One region of the Streptomyces sp. R11 genome, then DNA from elsewhere that is predicted to be linked to it. Evidence: riboswitches for the same ligand, from Rfam matches in the RefSeq annotation. Region 1 holds a riboswitch; each other region holds the start of a gene.
The links. A riboswitch is a leader RNA that binds a small molecule or an ion and turns the genes downstream of it on or off. The one in region 1 is predicted to bind cyclic di-AMP.
Positions count from the first base shown of each region.

Region 2: it holds a riboswitch for cyclic di-AMP, as region 1 does, so the genes downstream of both, AB5J55_RS25890 (NlpC/P60 family protein) here and AB5J55_RS17255 (transglycosylase family protein) in region 1, are expected to answer to the same signal.
Region 3: it holds a riboswitch for cyclic di-AMP, as region 1 does, so the genes downstream of both, AB5J55_RS19960 (M23 family metallopeptidase) here and AB5J55_RS17255 (transglycosylase family protein) in region 1, are expected to answer to the same signal.
Region 4: it holds a riboswitch for cyclic di-AMP, as region 1 does, so the genes downstream of both, AB5J55_RS24910 (transglycosylase SLT domain-containing protein) here and AB5J55_RS17255 (transglycosylase family protein) in region 1, are expected to answer to the same signal.

Region 1 is NZ_CP163432.1:3,809,014-3,811,205, reverse strand. It holds gene AB5J55_RS17260 (transglycosylase family protein) at 1-676, shown strand, start outside; cyclic di-AMP (ydaO/yuaA leader) riboswitch at 883-1,081, shown strand; gene AB5J55_RS17255 (transglycosylase family protein) at 1,086-1,769, shown strand; gene eno (phosphopyruvate hydratase) at 2,087-2,192, shown strand, end outside.
Region 2 is NZ_CP163432.1:5,560,171-5,562,362, reverse strand. It holds gene pcrA (DNA helicase PcrA) at 1-512, opposite strand, end outside; cyclic di-AMP (ydaO/yuaA leader) riboswitch at 878-1,046, shown strand; gene AB5J55_RS25890 (NlpC/P60 family protein) at 1,055-2,192, shown strand, end outside.
Region 3 is NZ_CP163432.1:4,378,515-4,380,706, forward strand. It holds gene AB5J55_RS19960 (M23 family metallopeptidase) at 101-1,126, opposite strand; cyclic di-AMP (ydaO/yuaA leader) riboswitch at 1,138-1,295, opposite strand; gene AB5J55_RS19965 (PP2C family protein-serine/threonine phosphatase) at 1,542-2,192, opposite strand, start outside.
Region 4 is NZ_CP163432.1:5,362,128-5,364,319, reverse strand. It holds partial or broken gene AB5J55_RS24915 (CocE/NonD family hydrolase) at 1-463, shown strand, start outside; cyclic di-AMP (ydaO/yuaA leader) riboswitch at 750-918, shown strand; gene AB5J55_RS24910 (transglycosylase SLT domain-containing protein) at 924-1,688, shown strand; gene AB5J55_RS24905 (HAD family hydrolase) at 1,724-2,192, opposite strand, start outside.

The DNA of each region.
Region 1 (2,192 bases):
GCTCACCCCGAAGAACGGCTTGGTCGACCTCGACACCGGAGTGGGGGACGACTCACCCTCCGAGGTGTCCGGATCCTCCGGCTTGCTCGATTCGTCCGGCTCGTCGAGTTCATCCAATTCGTCTGACTCCTCGGGTTCCTCGAACTCGTCGGACTCGACCGATGGACCGTCGAGTTCATCGAGCTCGTCGAGTGAATCCCCCAGTGCTTCGTCCGAATCGCCCCGGGATTCATCCTCTTCTCCCTCTTCCTCCCCTTCCTCGTCGGCCAAGGCGGACAGCTCGGCGAAGCCTGACGCGTCACCTGACGCCAAGGCCTCACAGTCGCCCGACAGCTCCCCCGTGGAGACCCCGGACGGGGACAATCAGGACAACTGGGTGCAAGATGTGGGCGCCTGGAGCCTCGTCGACACCAGTACGCTCACCGGCGAGGCGGCCGGCTCCGGGCGTCACCGCGGGTCCAGTGCCGACGAGAGTGAGGCTGCCGACCCGGCCGCCGAGCCCTCCGGTCGCCATGCCTCGTACAAGGTCCGGGCCGGCGACACTCTGGCCTCCATCGCCGACTCCCTTGACCTCGACGGCGGGTGGCGGGCGCTGTACGACGCGAACAAGGGCGCCATCGGTGCCGACGCGAACGACATCGCCCCCGGTCAGACCCTGGACGTCCCCGTCGAATAAGGGCCGAACGGGGCGAAAAACAGCGGGAGTTCGCGTCACCTTTCGCACCTGAATGTCCGTTTTAAATGCAGTGAGAGATAGATCTCAGAAGCCCTGATCGTCTTTGTAATTCCGGGAATCGGGTGTCTACGGTCGTGATCGCTCGTCACCACGAGCCCCGGCTGCCGCAACGCCGAATCCTGCCAGCGGCCGCACGGGAACAGTCGTCGCGTCAAGCGCCGTAGGCAGGAGCGGGGGACCCAAGGTAAGCGCCGGGTCCGGCAGTTGAGGCCTTTCGGGGCCGCACGCCGGAGTCGGCTTGGGGTGAAGCCGCGCAACGCGAGCCGAAAGGCGGACGAGCGCGGCCGGGCAACTCAACCGGCCCGAACCCGACAGCTCACCTCGCAGGCGTCGGTGAGGGGATCCAACCATGCTGTTTTCCAGCAAGGGCAAGCACCGTCGTCCGTCCAAGGCCGCCCGCGCCATAGCCGTCGTCGGCGTCGCCGGCGCCGCCGCCGTCGCCGCCCCGCTGATGGCGGCCGGCAGCGCCTCCGCCGCCACCGCCTCCGAGTGGGACGCCGTCGCCCAGTGCGAGGCCGGCGGCAACTGGTCGATCAACACCGGCAACGGCTACTACGGCGGCCTGCAGTTCTCCGCCTCCACCTGGGCCGCGTACGGCGGCACGGCGTACGCCTCCACCGCCGACAAGGCCACCAAGGCCCAGCAGATCGAGATCGCCGAGAAGGTTCTCGCGGGCCAGGGCAAGGGTGCCTGGCCGCACTGCGGCACCGGCCTGTCGAGCGCCGCGTACAACGGCTCCGGCTCCTCGCAGAGCACCGAGGACGCCCCTCGCGCCACCGAGGAGCAGCCGGCCTCCCGCTCCGCCGAGCGTCCGGCGGCCGAGAAGAAGTCGACCAAGACCGTCACCACCCCGACCGGCAAGAAGGTCAAGAAGGGCGACGGCGAGTACAAGGTCGCCAAGGGCGAGACCCTCAGCTCGATCGCCGAGAAGAAGAAGGTCAAGGGCGGCTGGGAGAAGCTGTTCCAGCTGAACAAGGACATCGTCGAGGACGCCGACCTGATCTACCCGGGTCAGCAGCTGCACCTGAAGTAATACGCGGCCACAAGCTGAACCGCAGAGCCCTCACATCCGTGGAACTCATCATGAAGACCTCGTGAGGGTCACCCCCGTCCCCCACGGGCTCCCCGCCCCGGTGCGTGTTCCCCCGTACGCACCGGGGCGGGGCTTTTTCTTTCCCTGTAAGTCACCCGCCCTTTGTTCCGGTAGGAAACAATGGGTACGGTTCGGTCCTGTCCACGGGACGGTCGGTCGGCTGCCGATGTCCCCGGGGCGGTTAGGCTCTAGTCGCAAGGCTCACAGCCCCGCACCACCAGCGACACAGTGCTTCACATCCCAAGAAGGAGATACTCGTGCCGTCCATCGACGTCGTCGTAGCCCGGGAAATCCTGGACTCCCGAGGCAATCCCACGGTCGAGGTCGAGGTCGGCCTCGACGACGGCAGCACGGGTCGTGCCG
Region 2 (2,192 bases), 1.8 Mb from region 1:
GTGAACCCGAGCTTCTTGCTCTCTCTGCGCAGGATGCGCACGCACGCGCTGTGGAAGGTCATCACCCACATCGCGTTCGCGCGCGGGCCGACGAGCTGCTCGACACGCTCCTTCATCTCGCCCGCGGCCTTGTTGGTGAAGGTGATCGCGAGGATCTGACCCGGATGCACATTCCGCTCGGCCAGCAGGTGCGCGATGCGATGGGTGAGCACACGCGTCTTGCCGGACCCGGCACCGGCCACGATGAGCAGCGGGCCACCGGAGTGGACGACGGCCGCACGCTGGTTCTCGTTCAGCCCCTCCAGCAGCGCCGCCGCGTCGAGGGCCGGGCGCGGGGCACCGTCGCGGTAGTAGTCGTCCCGGTCCGGCGGCACGTCGAACTTCCCGCCGAACAGATCGTCCGGAACCGGCTCCGGAGCGTGATCGTCCTCGGGCGGCGGCGGGGGTTCCTCCGCATGGGCCCGCGGGGCCTGGAGGTCCGCCAGGAAGCTGTCGTCAAAGAGGCTGCTCATCGCTCTCCGAGTCTAGGGCTCCCCACTGACAGCCCGCCGCCGCCCTGAGAACATCACCTGTTTCAGGGGCCACCGATCTTCAAACCCCGCACACCCAAACACCCCCCTCACCCTCCAGAACCATCCCATTACGATCCGCAACCCCCTGAACCCAACCGACCCAATTCCACCGACACGTACCCCAATCCCCGAAAGTCCCGCAACCCACCACCAACAGCCCCACATCGACCACGATCCACGGCACACATCGCCAAGGTCACGAAAATGTATCGGGCATATCGAACATCAACCTTCACAGGGGCCACACGAGTTGGCTACCGTGCCGGACAGGCCGTACGACCCCCACCGGCGAACGACGCCGGGCCGCACGGCCTCCGCCGAGTCCGGAGCGCCGCCGTGCACCCGGAGCCGGGGACCCACCGAACTTGGGGTGAATCGGCCCGACTCCCGCCCGGGGAACGGCCGTAGGGCAACCCTTCCGAACCACCCGCCCGAACCCGACAGCTAACTCGGTAGGCGGAGCATGGAAGGAGTCGCCTCCCTTGGCGTCGCACCGCAAGTCGCGTCCCGCTGGTACGCGCGTAGCAGGCATACGGACCCCCGCCCTCGCCACGGCGGCCCTCACCTCCGTCGCCCTGCTGTCCCAGACGGCCAACGCGAGCCCCTCGACGGACGACAAGCCGAGCCTCGAGGAGGTCGAGAAGAAGGTCGACGACCTCTACCGCCAGGCGGAGTCGGCGACCGAGAAGTACAACGCGGCCAAGGAGAAGACCGCGAAGCAGCGCAAGCGCGTCGACACCCTCCTCGACGACGTCGCCCAGCGCACCCAGAAGCTCAACGACGCACGTGAGGAACTCGGCCGCAACGCAGCCGCCCAGTACCGCACGGGAGCCTCGGCCCCCGACACGGCGACCTTCCTCCTGGCGGACACCCCGCAGGACTACTTCGACCAGACCCAGCTGATGGACCGCATGACGGGCCGCCAGAAGGAATCGGTCGACGACTACTTCACCCAGCAGTCCGCGACCATGAAGAAGCGCCAGGAGGCCGCCCAGAGCCTCGAAACGCTCACCAAGTCGCAGAACGACCTGCGGACGGCCAAGTCCACCGTCCAGAAGAAGCTCGCCGACGCACGCGAACTGCTCTCGAAGCTGACGGCGGAGGAGAAGGCGCGCCTCGCCGCGATCGAGAAGCGCAAGGAGGAGGAGGCCGCCCGCAAGGCGGCGGAACTGGCCCGCCAGCAAGAGGCGGCCGAGCGCCGGCGCCAGGAGGCGGCCCAGCAGCAGGAGAGCCAGGACTCCTCGTCCGACTCGTCCTCCTCCGACTCATCCGCGTCGGACTCCTCGTACGCGACCAAGGCCGAGAAGGCCCTGGCCTTCGCCCGCTCCCAGGTGGGCAAGCCGTACGTCTGGGGCGCCACCGGCCCCGACTCCTACGACTGCTCCGGCCTCACCCAGGCCGCCTGGAAGGCCGCAGGCGTCGACATCCCGCGCGTCACCTACGACCAGGTCAACGCCGGCACCACGGTCTCCGTCTCCAGCGCCCAGCCCGGCGACCTCGTCTTCTTCTACGACGACATCACGCACGTGGGCCTCTACATAGGCAACGGCATGATGATCCACGCCCCGAAGCCCGGCGCGTACGTCCGCGAGGAGTCGATCTTCTACGACGGAGAGTCGT
Region 3 (2,192 bases), 570 kb from region 1:
GGATCAGGACAGGAACGCCGGGGAACAGGTGTGAACGGACTTCAGCCGGGAACTTCAGAAGGACAGCTGGGAACTTCACAAGGACAGAGGCCGTAACGCCTCAGGGCGTGAGCCCCTTGCCGCGCAGCCACGCCAGCGGGTCGATGCCGCTGGAGCTGCCGCCGGGGTGCACCTCGAGGTGCAGGTGGGCGCCGGTCACGTTGCCCGTGGCGCCCACGCGGCCGATGACGTCACCGGTGTTGACCTTCTGGCCGACGCTCACGCTGATCGAGGACTGGTGCGCGAACCAGACCTCGGTGCCGTCGTCGAGGGTGAGTTCGGTCTTGTAGCCGTACGAGCCGTCCCAGCCGGCGAACGTGATCGTGCCGCTGTGCACGGCCTTGATCAGCGTGCCGGTGGGCGCGGCGAAGTCGAGGCCCGTGTGGTACCCGGAGGACCAGTAGGCGCCGGCCTGTCCGAAGGTCGAGGTGATGGTGTAGGAGGAGGTCGGCAGCGTGTACTGCTTGGCCAGCTCGGCGAGGCGCTCGGCCTCGGCCTTCTTGCGGGCCTCCTCCTCGGCCTCTGCCTTCGCGGCGGCGGCCTTGGCCTCGGCTTCCTTCTCCGCCTTGGCGGCCGCGTCGGCGGCCTCCTTCTCGGCGGCGGCGACCGCGGCTGCGGCGGCCTTGCTGTCGATCTGGTCCTGCTGGTACTCGGCCTGCGCGATGATCCGGCTCCGCAGCGCCTCACCGGCGTCGGAACCGCCCTGCGCGGTCTCGTCGTAGGTCTCGCCCATGGTGCTGAGCGCGGTGGCCGCGTCCTCGGCGGGCTCGGAGGAGTCGTCCGAGATCAGGGGCAGGTCCGGCATGGTGATCGCGACCGGCGGCTTGCCGCTGTTCGCGCTGGCCATGCCGCCCGCGCCGACGGCGGCTATGACACCGACGCCGAGAACCGTGGAGCTGCGGGCGAGTCCCCCGCCGCGCTGCTTGGAGACGCGATGCCTGCCGCGAACGGGACGAAGGGACTCCGCGGTGGGATTCCACTCCTCGAACGGGCCCTCGTCGGTGCGGTTGCGGTCGTAGCCGAAGGTGTCGGTGCTGCGCTGGCTCGGCACGAACGGGGCTTGCGGGGCAGGCCGGTTGGACGCCACGTGGGCGTACTCCTTTCCTTCCTTCTCGCCTACCGGGTTAGCTGACGGGTTCGGAGCAGGAAGGTCTCCTACGCGCGTATACCGCCCGTGACTTCACGGTGGTATCTGCGCGATTCACCCCAAGTTGGTGGTTCCCCGGTTCCCTTTCGAGATTCGGCGCATGCGCACGGAGCCGCCTCTTGTGACGGCTGGGACGACCGCGCTGCGTTATCGAACGTTAATAGACCCGGGGTGCGGATTCCAAGCTGTTCCACTTGATCATTAACGATTTTCGCCTGGACTTACGGGTCATGAGCGGCCTAAATCGGGCGAGTTGGCCAGACCTCAGACGCCACACAGGTGTTGACGGTGTGTCAGTTGTTATGCGGAGGGGGGTCGCCCGGTCACGTCCGGTGACAAGGATCAAGGAACCGCATCATGGCCGCCGTACGGCGATGAGGGCCATGTCGTCCGCCATCCCGCCCCCGGAGTGCCGCCGCACCTCCGCCGCCAGCTTCTCCAGCAGCGCCGCCGGCTCGCAACGGGCGTTGGCCCGCCCCGCCAGTCCCGCCTCGGGGTCGTAGAACCGGTCGTCGCCGTCCCGTGCCTCGCTCAGGCCGTCGGTGTACAGGAGCAGCGTGGCCCCGCTCGGGCAGTCGGCCTCCTGAGCCCGGTCGGGCCAGACGCCCAGCTCTCGCATGCCGAGCGGCAGCGCGGGCTCGGCGGCGGGCAGCGAGCGCACGGTGCCGTCGGCGTACAGCAGCAGGGGCGAGGGATGCCCGCGGTTGACGAGGCGCACGATCCCGCTGCCGTGCGGCAGCTCGGCGAGTACGACGGTGGTGAACCCCTCGGCGGACTCGGCCCACTCACGCCGGTCGCGCTCGCGCACCAGCGCCCGCTCCAGGCGCTGTGCGACCGCCTCCAGCGTGGTCTCCTGCTCGGCGGCCTCGCGGAAGGCCCCGATGACCACGGCGACCGCGCCCACCGCTCCGATGCCCTTGCCGCGCACGTCCCCCACGACGACCCGCAGGCCGTGCGGGCTGTCCTGCACGGCGTACAGGTCGCCGCCGATGGAGGCGCCCTCCTG
Region 4 (2,192 bases), 1.6 Mb from region 1:
GGTACGCGCGCGTGCGTTGGACGAGTCAGCAGACGACACAGCGATCACCTTCGAGGAACCGGAGCAGGCGGAACCGCTCGGCGTGAACTCCCCCATCACGCTGGACGAGCCCCGCCCCGAGCGCCTCGTCGTGCGAGACGTGGCCAAGGGCGAGTGGCGCCTGGAGGTCGCCCCCCGGTACGGCGGCACGCGCGTGTACTCCGACGGCCTGGAGTTCACCGAGGAAGCGCTGGAGACGTACACGATCAACGAGTGGGACCCCCTGTCGGCCCGCACCCGCTCGGACTGGTCGATCCGCCTGCACCGCCCGGAGCTGGGGTGGGACGCAACCGTGCGCACACGCTCGGAGATCAGCTGCGACCGGCAGGACTTCATCGCCTCCAACGAGGTGATCTGCATGGAGGGCGAAGAGGTACTTTTCCACCGGACATGGGAGAAACGGACTCCACGGACAGCCGGTTAAAGGCGAGTTGGATTCATTGCCCGATTTGCCGCTCTTGTGGATGCCAGTGAATTGGGTCACTCACGCCCATTCATGGAACCGTCTCGGCGCACCCACGTCTCCCCTTGCTCCACAGCAAGTTGAGGCTTGGCAACCGCAAAGGATCAAGCGCCCCATTCGCACCAGACCATGGTCAACCGGCCGACAGGTGACCACGGCACTTGTTCCAGGCATGTGCTCTCGCATACGTTCCCGCTCAGTCGGGCGGACGCCTAATCCTGCCGCCGCCCGAGCCACCCACCCACGCAACTCATACACGCACGGCAGGAGCGGGGGACCCAGGTAAGTCGCCGGACCGGACGTCTTGATGGCGCCCCGGACCGGCTCGGGGTGAAGTCGCGCCGCCGCACGGCGGCGCGGCCGGGCATCTCCCGCCCGAACCCGACAGCTCACCTCGCAGGCGCCGGAGAGGAACAGCGCCATGCCCCGAGGCAAGCACCGCCGCCCCCGCACCAACCCGCTCACCCGGCACGTCATCGCAGCCGGCACCGGGACCGCCGCCCTCGCCATCCCGCTCCTGAGCGCGACCACCGCGAGCGCCGCACAGCCGGCCCAGTCCCCCACCGTCGCGCAGGCCGCTCCCCAGGCCGCCGTGAAGGCCAAGACCGTCGCGTACACCACGAAGAAGGGCGACACGCTCTACGGCATCGCCGACCGGTACGACGTGCAGGGCGGCTGGAAGCAGCTCTACAAGGACAACCGCAAGGCCGTCGGCGACGACCCCCGTCTGATCCACCCGGGCCTCGACCTGGAGGTCCGGGCGACGAAGAAGGCGAGCTCGCCGGGCAAGTCGGCCGACAAGGCGTCCGCACCCGCCAAGAAGTCGGGCGTCGCCAAGGCCACCCAGTCCTCCGTGAAGACGTACCCGAACAACCTGGACGGCTGGATCCGCAACGCGCTGGACATCATGGCGCAAAACGGAATTCCGGGTTCGTACGAGGGCATTCACCGCAACATCATGCGCGAGTCGTCCGGCAACCCCCAGGCCATCAACAACTGGGACTCCAACGCCGTCGCGGGCACCCCGTCCAAGGGCCTCCTGCAGGTCATCGACCCGACCTTCGCGTCGTACCACGTGCCGGGGACGGTGTACGACCCCTTCGACCCGGTCGCGAACATCACGGCCGCGTGCAACTACGCGGCCGCGCGTTACGGCTCGATCGACAACGTGAACGGTCCCTACTAGGCCCGGGCGCGGGGCCTGGCCGCCGACGACATGCCCTACCGGGCGAAGTCGGCCAGGCTCCCCGCGAACAGCCTCTCGAGGACGACGGCGATGCCGTCGTCCTCGTTCGAGAGGGTGATCTCGTCGGCGACCGCCTTGAGTTCGGGATGCGCGTTGGCCATCGCCACCCCGCGGGCGGCCCAGTCGAACATGGGGATGTCATTGGGCATGTCCCCGAAGGCGATCGTCTCGCGCGCGCCGAGACCGAGATGCTCGGCGGCGAGCGCGAGACCGGTCGCCTTCGTGATGCCGCATGGCTGGAGTTCGACGGTCCCGGGCCCCGACATGGTGACCGTCGCGAGGGAGCCGACCACCGACCGCGCCGTCGCCGCCAACTCGTCGTCGGACAGGGTGGGGTGGCGCAGCAGGACCTTGCTGATCGGCTCGCACCACAGGTCGTCGCGGTGCCGGACACGTACGGCGGGCAGGGTGGGGTGCGGCATCAGGTACCCGGGCTCGATGAGC